DNA from 2 places in the Marinobacter apostichopi genome. Region 1 is predicted to be linked to the other one. Evidence: predicted binding sites of a transcription regulator. Region 1 holds the regulator's gene; the other holds the start of a gene.
The links. The regulator sigma-54, encoded in region 1, starts transcription at its own class of promoters, with help from an activator protein. The targets are predictions, from matches to a motif close to ANTGGCATNNANNTTGCTNT.

Region 1 (6,501 bases):
CGGCCAGTGCCACCACCTTGGTGATGGTTTCTTCAAACAGGCCAATAACCCCTGAGGCAATGAAAGCGGTGATCAGGTTAATGCCAAGCCATACTGCCCGACGACGCGTGGTTTTCCAGACCGGTGCAAAGGTGTCTTCGTCTTCATCGAGACCAGCCATACTCATCAGCGAGTGATCGGCGTCTTCACGAATAACATCGACCACGTCATCGATGGTGATCCGGCCCAGCAGTCTGCCGTCTTCGTTCACCACCGGTGCCGAGATCAGGTCGTAGCGCTCGAACAGGGTGGCTACCTTGGTGTCGGACAGGGTGACCGGGATGGGTTCGATGTCGGTGTCCATCACTTCCCGCACCGTGGATGCCGGGTTGGATACCAGCATCTTGGTGATCGGCAACATGCCGATAAACTCGTCCCGTCGGCTGACCACAATCAGACTGTCGGTCATGGGGGGCAGCGAACGGTGTCGGCGCAGGTAGCGCAGTACAACGTCGATACTGATGTCCGGACGCACCGTGATGGTGTCGGTGTTCATCAGGCCGCCGGCCGTGTCTTCCGGATAGGAAAGCACTTCCTCGACGCGCTGGCGATCCTGCTCGTCCATGGTGTCCAGGACTTCCTGGATCACTGTATCCGGCAGCTGCTGGAGCAAGTCAGCGAGATCGTCTGACTCAAAATCCTCGATAATATCCGCCAGTTCCTGGGCGTTTAGCTGGCTCAGGAAGTAGCCACGAATATCGTCGCTGAGATACTGGAGAACTTCCCCTTCCAGCTGCTTATCAACCAGATTCCAGAGCAGGGCGCGCTGACGGGGAGGGGAAGACTCCAGCAGGTGGGCGATATCACTGGGGCTAAGGCCGCCATTCAGAATTCGGGCAACCTGTTTCAGGGCACCACTGTCCAGGGCCTCGCTCAGGGAGCGGAGCCTTTGGCGGGCCTGGCTTTTTTCCAGAATATCGGTCATGGATCACCCACAGTCAGAAAACGCCTGTATTATAGCGGAGTTAGGGCGTATAGGTCAGGAAGAGTTGTAGGTGAATCCCGCAGAGAACAACGCAGAAGGGTAGAGGGAAGAATGAGACAACGGAAGGCTATTCGCCCTCGCCAAAATAGTCGTTGATCAACGTTGTCAGTGCTTCGATGGCGGCCTCTTCGTCCGGCCCGTCGGCAATCAGTTCCACGTCTGTGCCCTGGCTGGCCGCCAGCATCATTACCTGCATGATGTTCTTGGCGTCCACATCCCGACCCTTGCCGTTGATTCGTACGCTGCTGTCGAACTCTGAGGCCGTGGCAACCAGCTTGGCGGTTGCCCGGGCATGCAGTCCCAGTTTGTTGATGATGGTGATGGGGCGACGAATCATGATGGGCTCAGATCTCTCCGCGAGTTTGCAGATGCGGTAGTTCGGTGTGCCGGACCTGAACATTGGTGTAGCTGTTACGGAAATGCGCGCAAAGCTGTTCGCTGACGTATACCGAGCGGTGCTGGCCGCCGGTGCATCCGATGGAAATGGTCATGTAGCTGCGATTGCTGTCGGCGAAAGAGGGCAGCCAGGATTCCAGAAAGGCTATCAGGTCATCAATCATCTTGCGGCTGGCCGGTTCTTTCTCCAGAAAGTCGATTACCGGCTGGTCAGTGCCGACGAATTTGCGCAAGCTGGTGTCCCAGTAGGGGTTAGGCAAGCAGCGGACGTCGAAGACGTAGTCGGAATCCAGCGGAACCCCGTGCTTGAACCCGAACGACTGGAACAGTAGCGCCAACTCCTGGTCTTTCCGGCCAACCACGCGCTGCTTCACCATATCCCGCAACTCGTACATGGACATGCCGGTGGTGTTCACATATAGGTCGGACAGCTTGGACAAAGGCTCCAGCAGTTTCTTTTCGTTGGTGATGGCCTCACGAAGCGAGGTCTTGTCATCGCTCAGGGGGTGCTTGCGCCGGGTGGCGTGGAAGCGCTGGAGCAGTGACTGTTCGTCGGCATCGAGAAAAATGACCTCAACGGTGACACCGGTGTTCTGAAGCTGGCGGTAAATGTCTTCAAAGTTGGCCAGCTCGGCAGAGAGGTTGCGGGCGTCGATGCTGACTGCCATCTTACTGAGACGCCCAGGCGAGCTCTTGGTGGTTGCCTCATGGGTGAGCGGGAACAGCAGGCCAATGGGAAGATTATCGATGCAGTAGTAACCGAGGTCCTCAAGGACGTGCAGTGCCGTACTCTTACCGGAGCCGGACCTGCCACTTACGATAATCAGTTTCATACGCTCACACTCTCCAATACCGTCTCCAGAATTTGGCTTACTCGGTCGCCGCCGTCATACGCTTGTATAGTGTTGCGGCATCCTCGCACTGGCGAAGCCGGTCGCAGAATGCGCGTTCATTGAATTTTTCCGCCAACTGGCTCAGCAGTTCCAGATGCTCGCTGGTGGCCTCTTTGGGCACGACCAGGGCAAACACCAGATCGACAGGTTGGTTGTCGATGGCATCAAACTCAATGCTCTCTTCCAGCGTCAGCAAAACGCCCACCACATGATCAAGCCCTTCCAGCCGACAGTGGGGAATGGCAATGCCTTGGCCAATGCCGGTGCTGCCCAGACGCTCCCGCCCAATCAGATTATTGAAAATCTGAGTCTCGCTGAGAGTGCCGTTATGCTGGTGAATCTGTTCGGCGATGAATTCCAACACCCGCTTTTTACTGGAAGCGGGGACCCGGCACTGGGTCAGCTCTGGCGCAAGAATGTTATCGATGGTTAAGGATGTGTCGCTCATGAATCGACTGCAATTCCGTAAAAAAAAGGCTGCGGCAGGTTAACCTTGCCGCAGCGCGATGAGATGACATGCACGATAACTGGCGTCTAGCGACCGCCGTTGCCGTGCATCCGGTCTACATTCTTTTCCTTGTGCTTGAGGATCTGGCGGTCCAGTTTGTCAATCAGCCCGTCGATGGCCGCATACATGTCCTCGTTTTCTGCCTTTGCGTGTATATCACCACCAACCACGTGCAACGTCGCTTCTGCCATTTGACGAACTTTCTCCACTTGCAAAGTGACCTGGCAATTACTGATGTGGTCAAAGTGGCGTTCAAGTTTCTCAAATTTTTCCGAGACGTAATCCTTCAGTGCGGGAGTCAGTTCTACGTGGTGGCCTGAAATGTTGAGTTGCATAGGCGTCTCCTGTTGTCATCGTGCCGGCCCAGACGGGTCGGGCTGAGGGCTGGCGCGCACTGCGCCGCCAAAGTTTGGTCTGGGGGAGCCCCCTGTGAGGGCAGGGCTCTCCTAAACCAGTCTTTTTCGCTCATTCGAGGGTGGAATATGCATGGCCTCCCGGTACTTGGCTACCGTCCGCCGCGCCACCTTGATTCCTTGATCCCCTAGCATGGCCGCAATTTTGCTATCGCTCAACGGCTTTTTCGGCGTTTCCGCTGCGATCAGTTTCTTGATCATTGCACGGATAGCGGTCGATGAACATTCCCCGCCTTCATCCGTACTGACATGACTCGAGAAAAAATACTTCAGCTCAAAGATGCCCCGGGGCGTATGCATGTATTTTTGTGTCGTGACCCGGGAAATGGTCGACTCGTGCATCTCCACCGCCTGCGCAATATCCGACAGGATCAAGGGTTTCATGGCTTCTTCACCGTGATCCAGAAAGCCCTGCTGGTGTTCAACGATTCGGGTAGCCACCTTAAGCAAGGTTTCGTTACGGCTTTGCAGGCTCTTGATAAACCATTTGGCTTCCTGCAGCTGATCACGCAGGTAGGTGTTGTCGGCACTGCTGTCTGCGCGCCTTATAAGAGAAGCATAGCCTGCATTGACGCGGATGCGTGGTGCAATTTCAGGATTTAACTCAACTCGCCACCGGCCGTTGTGTTTGCGCACGATGACATCCGGAATCACGTAATCAGGCTCGGCGCGATCGATCACGTCTCCGGGCCGTGGGTTCAGGCCAGTGATGAGGGCCAGAACCTCCCGCAATTGATCTTCTTTGAGCCGGCTGCGCCGCAGTAATTGCGCGTAGTCGCGGTTACCCAGCAGATTGATGTAGTGGGTGATCACCAGTCGGGCCTGGGACAGCCAGGGTGTTTCTGGCGGTAACTGGTTCAGCTGGATCAGCAGGCATTCCTGCAAGTCACGGGCAAAAACGCCGGGGGGGTCGAAATGCTGCAGGCGGTGCAGCACCGCTTCAACCTCGTCCAGTTCAACCGGGTCTTCATCCGCATCATCTTGCAGCCCGGCGTGGATGTCCTCAGGTGGGCTGGTCAGGTAACCCCGTTCGTCCACGGCATCCATCAGGGCATGGGCAATGGCCTGGTCCCGCTCGCTCAACGGAGTCAGGTTCAGCTGCCACTCAAGGTGGTCCTGCAGGGTTTCCGTGGGTGAGTTGCGGGTCTCGAAATCGTGATCGTTTTCGTCGTCATTGCGCGCGGAGGTCGCCGGCGCTGACTGATAGATATCGTCCCACGCGGTGTCGACCGGCAGATCGTCGGGGATGGTATCCGGAATCTCATTCTCCGATGACCAGTCGGGCCCGTTTTCGGACTCGTCCCAGTCCGGGGTGGTCTCTGGAGCCGGTTCCGAGGCTGTTTCGCTGGCTGGCTCGTCGTGACTGTTGCTGTCGTCGGTCGACTGGGATTCCGCCTGGTCGTCGTCCTCGGAGGTTTCCAGCATGGGATTGGATTCCAGCGCCTGCTGAATTTCCTGCTGAAGATCCAGGGTGGATAGCTGCAGAAGCCGGATCGCCTGTTGCAGCTGGGGTGTCATGGTCAGACTTTGACCCAGCTTTAACTGTAAGGAGGCTTTCATAACCATGGTTCAGGATCCGTCACTCGTCAGCACTCTGCGTTGCGGTCTGTTCAATAAAAAAGTCGTTATGTGGCCGTCACTTGCCGACATCCCAAAAGAGCCTAGCAAGTTCTTTGCCGAGTTTACTTGCTCAAAGTCACCAACACAATCGGATGCTTGGCGTCACAGTCTGAATTCATTGCCCAGGTAGACTTCTTTCACCTGCTGGTTGGCCAGGATGGTTTCAGAATTTCCGGACGCAATAATGTGACCACCGGAGACAATGTAGGCGGTCTCACAAATGTCCAGGGTTTCCCGCACGTTGTGGTCGGTGATCAGCACACCGATGCCCTTGTCCCGGAGGTGGCGGATGATGTGCTTGATATCGCTCACCGAGATCGGGTCGACCCCGGCAAAGGGTTCGTCCAGCAGGATAAACGCGGGCTCCATGGCCAGGGCGCGGGCGATCTCGACACGACGGCGTTCACCGCCGGACAGGGCCATACCCACGCTGTCGCGAATGTGGGTAATGTGAAACTCTTCAAGAAGCTCTTCCAGCTTGTTTACCCGTTCGGTCCGGCTCAAGCCCTTGCGGGTCTCCAGGATGGCCATGATGTTGTCACGAACGGTCAGTTTGCGAAACACCGAGGCTTCCTGGGGCAGGTATCCGATACCCTTGCGGGCGCGGCCATGCATCGGCAGTGGTGTGATGTCCTGGCTGTCGATAGTGATGCGGCCCCGATCAGCAGGCACCAGCCCGACAATCATGTAAAAGCAGGTGGTCTTGCCGGCCCCGTTGGGACCGAGAAGACCAACGATTTCGCCGCTGCGGATCTCCAGCGAAACGTCAATCACCACCTTTTTGTGTTTGTAGCTTTTTGCCAGGTTACTGGCTCTGAGAACTGCCATCGGATCCCTGTTTGCTTTTGGTACTGCGTGGCTGGATGACCATTTCGACACGGCCGCTACCAGTATTCGTGTCGCCACCCTGCGCGGTTACAACCCGGCGGACGGTATCATAATGAATGACGTCGCCCCGGAACAGGTTGCCATTCTGCTCAATGATGGCATCCCTTTCAAAGGTCAGTTGGTCTTCGCTGGCGGACCAGGTGATGTTGAGGGCACGGGCGTCGGTTTCACCCTCGCCGTCCCGGGTTGGCTGCTGGTAGCGGGCCGGCTGGCCGGAGGCCTCAATGCGGCTCAGGCCATTGGCATCCCGGAACAGCACCACGCGCTCTGCGTCGAGCCGGGTTTTTCCCTGCACTAGCTGGACGTCTCCGGTGTAGGTGGCTATGCCCTTGGTGTCGTCCAATCGGGCGTTATCGGCGCTCACGGTGATCGGGGCGTCGGAATCCAGGTTGAACGCGGTGGCAGGCCCGCTGACGGTCAGTGCCAGCGTGACAGCCAGCAGCGTGAGACATCGGTTATTGACCAGTTTCATAGCGTCCTTCCACCTGAGATTTAAGTTCGAGGGTTCGGTCGTCAATCCAGGCTTTCATGCCTTTCGCCCGGGTGACGCCAATTTGATCGGTGATGGTAACCGGTGCGTCGGTGTACACGGTGCCCTGGTCGTTATCCAGGGTCAGGCTGGTGGTTGTCATCGTGGCTTTGCGTTCGCCAATGGTCCGGATAACCCGCACGTGGTCGGTCAGATAAAGCACACCTTCATTTTGCAACAGGCTGCCATTCTCCGACTCGACAATCCAGGGTTCCGTTTCTGGCTGACCG
Region 2 (6,501 bases), 1.8 Mb from region 1:
CCGTTGGACTGCTCAAACCGCCCCTGACGCGCAGCGCCGGCTCCGGTGAAAGCGCCTTTCTCATGCCCGAACAGCTCGGATTCAATCAGGTCTTTCGGAATGGCGGCCATGTTCAGAGCAATGAACGGATGTTTGGCGCGCGGGCTGTGATTGTGCAGTGCCTGGGCTACCAGCTCTTTACCGGTGCCGCTCTCACCGTTGATCAGCACCGTTATGTTGGAATGCGAAAGCCGACCAATCGCGCGAAAGACCTCCTGCATGGCGGGGGCTTCACCGATGATCTCGGTATTGCGCTGCGTACTTTCGGCAAGGGGCTCGGCACTGGCCTTCTTCTCGTGGCTATGGGCAACGGCCCGTTTGGCCAACGCAACTGCGTCATCCACATCGAACGGCTTGGGAAGATACTCGAAGGCGCCGGTCTGGTAGCTGGTCACCGCGCTCTCTAGATCCGAATGCGCGGTCATGATGATCACTGGCAGATCGGGATGAGCCTCTACAATCTGAGACAACAGGGTAATGCCATCAACCCCGGGCATCCGGATATCGCTGATGATGGCGTCTGGTTGCTCATGTTCGAGACGCATCATGATGCTCTCGCCACTTTCGAAAACCCGGGGCTGTAAACCGGCCTGGTTAAGGGCGCGCTCCAGCACCCAGCGAATACTGCGATCGTCGTCTATGATCCAGACGTTTGCCGGTTGGCTCATGGGGTGTCCTCCAGAGGCAGGAAGATGATGAAGTCGGTTCGGCCGGGCTCGCTTTCGCACTCGACCAGGCCGCGATGTTGCCCGATGATGCTTTGGGTAATGGATAGTCCCAAACCGGTGCCACTGGCGCGGCCGCTAATCATCGGGTAGAAGATGTTTTGCAATAGATCCGGTGGAATGCCGGGCCCGTTATCGATTACGTCGACCCGGCATACCAGGCGATGACGCCGATTGCCGATGGTGAACTGGCGCAGGGCGCGGGTTCGGAATGTGATGGTGGGCGGCGCTTCATCCCGGTGGCCGGTCTGGTTCTCGAAGGCCGCTTCCATGGCATTCCGGGCGATGTTCAGGAATGCCTGAATCAGCTGTTCCTTGTCGCCTGGGAATTCCGGAATACTGGGGTCGTAGTCCCGGCGGAATAAAAGACGACCTTTGCTTTCGGCTTCCAGCAATGTGCCCACCCGTTCCAGTACCTCGTGCACGTTGGTTTCAGCCAGCTTCAGAGCCTTGTTGGGGCCAAGCATGCGGTCGACCAGGCTGCGCAGGCGATCGGCCTCATCAATGATGACACGGGTGTATTCGCGCTGGTCCTCGTCATTGAGTTCGCGGTCGAGCAGTTGCGCTGCGCCCCGAATGCCGCCTAGTGGGTTTTTGATCTCGTGGGCCATGCCGCGCACCAGAATCCGGGTGGTTTCCTGCTGCGAGATAATGTCCTCTTCCCGGCTGATGCGGAGCAGTCTGTCCCGGGGCTGAATTTCGATCAGCAGTTCAACCGGATCCAGGCTGGTAGGTGTTACCGAGTAATCCACCGTCAATCGTAAGCCGCTGGCCAGAACGAACTCAGCCTCGCGGCGGGTGTAGGATTGGCCATTTTCGGCGGCAGCATGAAGGGTTTTCAGGGCGTCTTCGGAATCAATCAGGATGTCATCGAACAACTGACCCCGGCTCCGGGTCATGCTGGTTTCGAACAGGCTCTCTGCGGCCGGATTGAAGTAACTAATCCTCAGGCTTTCCTCCAGAACCAGAACCGCTGTGGTCAGGCTGTCGAGGATGCGCTTGTCGCCGTTTGTGGTGGCCGTAGGCAATGCCATGTATCAATCCCGTTGGTTCGACATTGTGAATGTGGTGACCTTCCTATCTTTGTGAAACTGCAAGAAGCGAACCACTTTGAAGGTCAGCGCAAAAAGAGTGGGCAAAGTGCGGGCATGTGCGTCAAACAGCGTGGAGCTGTGCCGTACGCTGGTGCGTAAGTCGAAGGGGAAGGATGACCAGCCCGGTGGTTTCGCCCTATAGCTGGTCAGAGTATGGCGTGTTTATGGTGCAATCGCACCAAAATAGTGCGCTGTCAATTGGCGACGGACGGGCGGTGCACGGTAAAGCTGATGGCCGGGCCGGTTTTCACCTGAACACCGTTTTCATCAACGATGTGGACACGGGCATCGTGAGTGCCACGGAACACATTACGGACGCTAACAGAACCTGAAGTAGTCTGGCCTACCGGTTGTCCGTCCAGGGTAACCTCGTACTTGTGGCCGGACTGGAGGCCAGGGGTGCTTTGGACTTCAAACTGGATATCGCCGCTGCCGCTGTGAAAGGCCTGATTGTTTTCGGGGTAGGCGAAGCCAACGCTTTCGTACACCGAGCCTTCGCGTTTGACCTCTTCGCGCAGTTTGTCGGTTTCGCGCACATTTTGGGGCTTAGGTAGGGTCACGGTGGTAACTGGCTTGACCTCTACGGCTTCGGAGCCCTTGGACGGTTCGTCGGAGAAGGTAACATTGCCATTGGCATCCACATTTCGGTAAACCTCTGCGACCGTGGGGCCAGTGAGCAGGATCAGGGCTGCGGCGAATAGTCCGGTCCTTGGTTTCATAAGCACACCTGTGTTGATGTTTTATTCGATTATCTGCGGCCCCCGACGTCATTTCAACGCCCCTGAGGCAGGTTGTTAGTTACATATCGTTAAGAACGGCAGACACTTCTAATTAGGCCATAAAAAAGCCCCGCACTGGGCGGGGCTTCGTCACAAACCGAAGCTTCCGGTTTGTTCTAGCAGAGCGGACTGCTTAGCAAGAGTAGTACAGCTCGAACTCGACCGGGTGAGTGGTCATGTTCAGGCGCTCTACTTCACCGCGCTTCAGGTCCACGTAGCCCTGAATCATGTCTTCAGTGAAGACGCCGCCACGGGTCAGGAACTCGTGGTCTGCTTCCAGGCAATCCAGTGCTTCGGCCAGAGTTTCGGCAACAACCGGAATGTTCAGTGCTTCTTCCTTCGGCAGGTCGTACAGATCCTTGTCCATGGCATCGCCTGGGTGGATCTTGTTCTGAATGCCGTCCAGACCAGCCATCATCAGGGCCGCGAAGGCCAGGTACGGGTTGGCAGAGGCGTCCGGGAAGCGTACTTCGATACGACGTGCTTTCGGGCTGTTCACGTACGGAATACGGATGGAAGCAGAGCGGTTACGGGCAGAGTAGGCCAGCATAACCGGAGCTTCGAAACCCGGAACCAGACGCTTGTAAGAGTTGGTGGAGCTGTTGGTGAAGGCGTTGATGGCCTTGGCGTGCTTGATAACACCACCAATGTAATACAGAGCCGCTTCGCTCAGGCCCGCGTAGCTGTCGCCGGCAAACAGGTTCTTGCCATCTTTGCTCAGGGACATGTGAACGTGCATGCCGGAACCGTTATCACCCACTACCGGCTTCGGCATGAAGGTGGCGGTCTTGCCGTAGGCATGGGCCACGTTGTGTACGCAGTACTTAAGGATTTGAACTTCGTCGGCTTTCTTGGTCAGGGTGTTGGCGCCAACACCGATTTCGCACTGGCCAGCTGTACCCACTTCGTGGTGGTGTACTTCGATTTCCAGGCCCATGGACTCCATGGCAGCACACATAGCGCCACGCAGGTCATGCAGGCTGTCTACCGGAGGAACCGGGAAGTAACCGCCTTTCACACCTGGGCGGTGGCCGATGTTGTTGCGGTCGAAATCTTCGCCAGAAACCCAGGCGGCTTCTTCGGAGTGCAGGGAATAGCCAGCACCTTTCATGTCCACTTCCCATTTGACCGAGTCAAATACGAAGAACTCAGGCTCCGGGCCGAACAGGGCGCCATCGGCGATGCCGGTAGACTTCAGGTACTCTTCAGCGCGACGTGCAACGGAACGCGGATCGCGCTCATAACCCTGCATGGTTGAAGGCTCAACGATGTCACAAGTGATGTTGAGGGTGGTTTCTTCGGTGAACGGGTCCAGGACGGAGCTGGAATCGTCTGGCATCAGAATCATGTCGGATTCGTTGATGCCTTTCCAGCCGGAGATTGAAGAACCGTCGAACATCTTGCCGTCTGCGAAGAAGTCTTCGTCCACCTCAGAGGCGGGCAGGGTAACGTGCTGCTCTTTACCGCGGCTGTCGGTGAAGCGCATGTCTACCCACTTCACTTCGTGTTCTTTGATCAGATCAATTGTCTTGGACATTGTGCATGCTCCGTTAGTTGTCCCGTTTTGACGGGCGTATACGTGTTCGTTTTGCCGGATCGTTCAGAATGACTGATGTCCGATCTTTTATTCAGGCATTGCAGCTTAGCAAAAGCTTTAGCCACTTACCTGCAAAATTCGGCTGACTTGGGTAAAGCAAGGCGCTTGCCAATTTTTGGGGCGTGCGCCAGAAGTGCACAGTGGTGCGGCCTGCGGCACTTTTATGGGGATTGTGGGGCGTTGTTCTGGCGGAAACCTCGTCGGCGCACGCACCAGAATAGTGCGCTATTGTCTGGCTGTGATCACCTTTGGTGCAGAGGCTTGACGCAGATATAGTCGTTTATCTGCATATAATCAGTGTGGACTTTTCGATATACTGCCCGCCGCCTCATTTGCTCCCGGACCTTTTCAGCTGGTTGGGACGCGCCGATGCCGCCCGGTATTGGACAATGGGTTCACTTTACGGATTTGAGACGGCATGTGAGAGGTTTTACCTCCTTAAGACCCTCTCAGGTCAAAGAAAGCATGCCGCAGGATTATAGTTGTGATTGAAAAGCTTCGTAATATCGCCATCATCGCGCACGTCGACCATGGTAAGACGACCCTCGTTGACAAACTGCTGCGCCAATCCGGCACGTTGGACCGAAAAGAGCTCGAAAACGAGCGCGTTATGGATTCCAACGATCAGGAAAAAGAGCGTGGTATCACCATTCTGGCCAAGAACACGGCCCTGAAATGGAATGAGTACGATATCAACATCGTCGACACCCCGGGCCACGCCGATTTTGGCGGCGAAGTGGAGCGGGTGATGAGCATGGTGGATTGCGTGCTGCTGGTGGTCGATTCTATCGATGGCCCGATGCCGCAGACCCGCTTTGTAACCCAGAAAGCATTCGCAGCAGGCCTGCGTCCAATCGTTGTGGTGAACAAAATTGACCGTCCGGGCGCACGTCCGGATTGGGTCGTTGATCAGGTGTTCGATCTGTTCGATGCCCTGGGTGCCACTGAAGAGCAACTGGACTTCCCGATTGTTTACGCCAGTGCCCTGAACGGCATCGCCGGTATGGACCACGAGAACCTGGACGACAACATGGATGCCGTATTCCAGGCCATCGTCGACCACGTACCTGCGCCGAACGTTGATATGGACGGCCCGTTCCAGATGCAGATCTCCCAGCTGGACTACAACAGCTTCCTGGGTGTAATCGGTATCGGCCGCATCGCGCGGGGTAAGGTCAAGACCAACTCGCCAGTGACCGCCATTGGCGCCGACGGCAAGAAGCGCAACGGTCGTATCCTCAAGATCATGGGTCACTCCGGTCTTCAGCGTGTTGAAGTTGATGAAGCCCAGGCGGGCGACATTGTTTGCGTCAGCGGTATGGATGAGCTGTTTATCTCCGATACCCTGTGTGATCAGTCTCAGGTTGAAGCGCTGCCGGCACTGACCGTAGACGAGCCGACCGTTTCCATGACATTCCAGGTCAACGACTCGCCCTTCGCTGGTAAAGAAGGCAAGTACGTGACCAGCCGCAACATTAAAGAGCGTCTGGAAAAAGAGCTGCTGCACAACGTAGCTCTGCGTGTGGAAGAAGGGGAGTCTGCCGACAAGTTCAAAGTGTCCGGTCGTGGCGAGCTGCACCTGTCGGTTCTGATCGAGAACATGCGTCGTGAGAACTTCGAGTTGGCGGTTGGCCGCCCGGAAGTAGTCATTCGCGAAGTTGACGGCGTGAAGCAGGAGCCGTACGAAAATGTCATCGTCGACATTGAAGAGCAGCACCAGGGTCCTGTCATGGAGCAGATGGGTCTGCGTAAAGGCGACCTGACCAACATGGTACCGGACGGTAAAGGGCGCATGCGTCTTGATTACACCATCCCGGCCCGTGGTCTGATTGGCTTCCGTAATACCTTCCTGACCATGACTTCAGGTACCGGTATCCTGACCTCCACCTTCAGCCATTACGGCCCGATCAAGGTCGGTGACGTCACCAGCCGCCAAAACGGTGTTCTGGTGTCCATGGCAACGGGTACGGCGCTGACTTATTCGCTGGAAACCCTGCAGAGTCGCGGCAAGCTGTTCCTGGATCCAGGTCAGGAAATCTATGAAGGTCAGTTGTGCGGCATTCACAGCCGTGACAACGACATGGTCATGAACCCGACCAAAGGCAAGAAGCTCGACAACATGCGTGCTTCCGGCAAGGACGAGGTTATTGGCCTGGTGCCGCCGATCAAGTTCACCCTTGAGCAGGCGCTCGAGTTCATCGACGACGACGAGCTGGTAGAGGTGACGCCCAAGTCCATCCGCCTGCGTAAGAAGTTGTTGACGGAGA

Region 2: the regulator sigma-54 is predicted to act here: its motif matches at 4,328-4,347, upstream of glnA (glutamate--ammonia ligase).

Annotation. Positions count from the first base shown of each region.
Region 1 covers NZ_AP028070.1:2,631,726-2,638,226, reverse strand. Annotated here, with positions in the region: gene mgtE (magnesium transporter) at 1-964, opposite strand, end outside; gene QUE89_RS12120 (HPr family phosphocarrier protein) at 1,092-1,361, opposite strand; gene rapZ (RNase adapter RapZ) at 1,369-2,253, opposite strand; gene ptsN (PTS IIA-like nitrogen regulatory protein PtsN) at 2,291-2,761, opposite strand; gene hpf (ribosome hibernation promoting factor) at 2,848-3,156, opposite strand; gene QUE89_RS12100 (RNA polymerase factor sigma-54) at 3,268-4,794, opposite strand; gene lptB (LPS export ABC transporter ATP-binding protein) at 4,957-5,682, opposite strand; gene lptA (lipopolysaccharide transport periplasmic protein LptA) at 5,660-6,214, opposite strand; gene lptC (LPS export ABC transporter periplasmic protein LptC) at 6,198-6,501, opposite strand, start outside.
Region 2 covers NZ_AP028070.1:697,026-703,526, forward strand. Annotated here, with positions in the region: gene ntrC (nitrogen regulation protein NR(I)) at 1-707, opposite strand, end outside; gene glnL (nitrogen regulation protein NR(II)) at 704-1,798, opposite strand; gene QUE89_RS03200 (DUF4124 domain-containing protein) at 2,053-2,577, opposite strand; gene glnA (glutamate--ammonia ligase) at 2,771-4,174, opposite strand; gene typA (translational GTPase TypA) at 4,719-6,501, shown strand, end outside.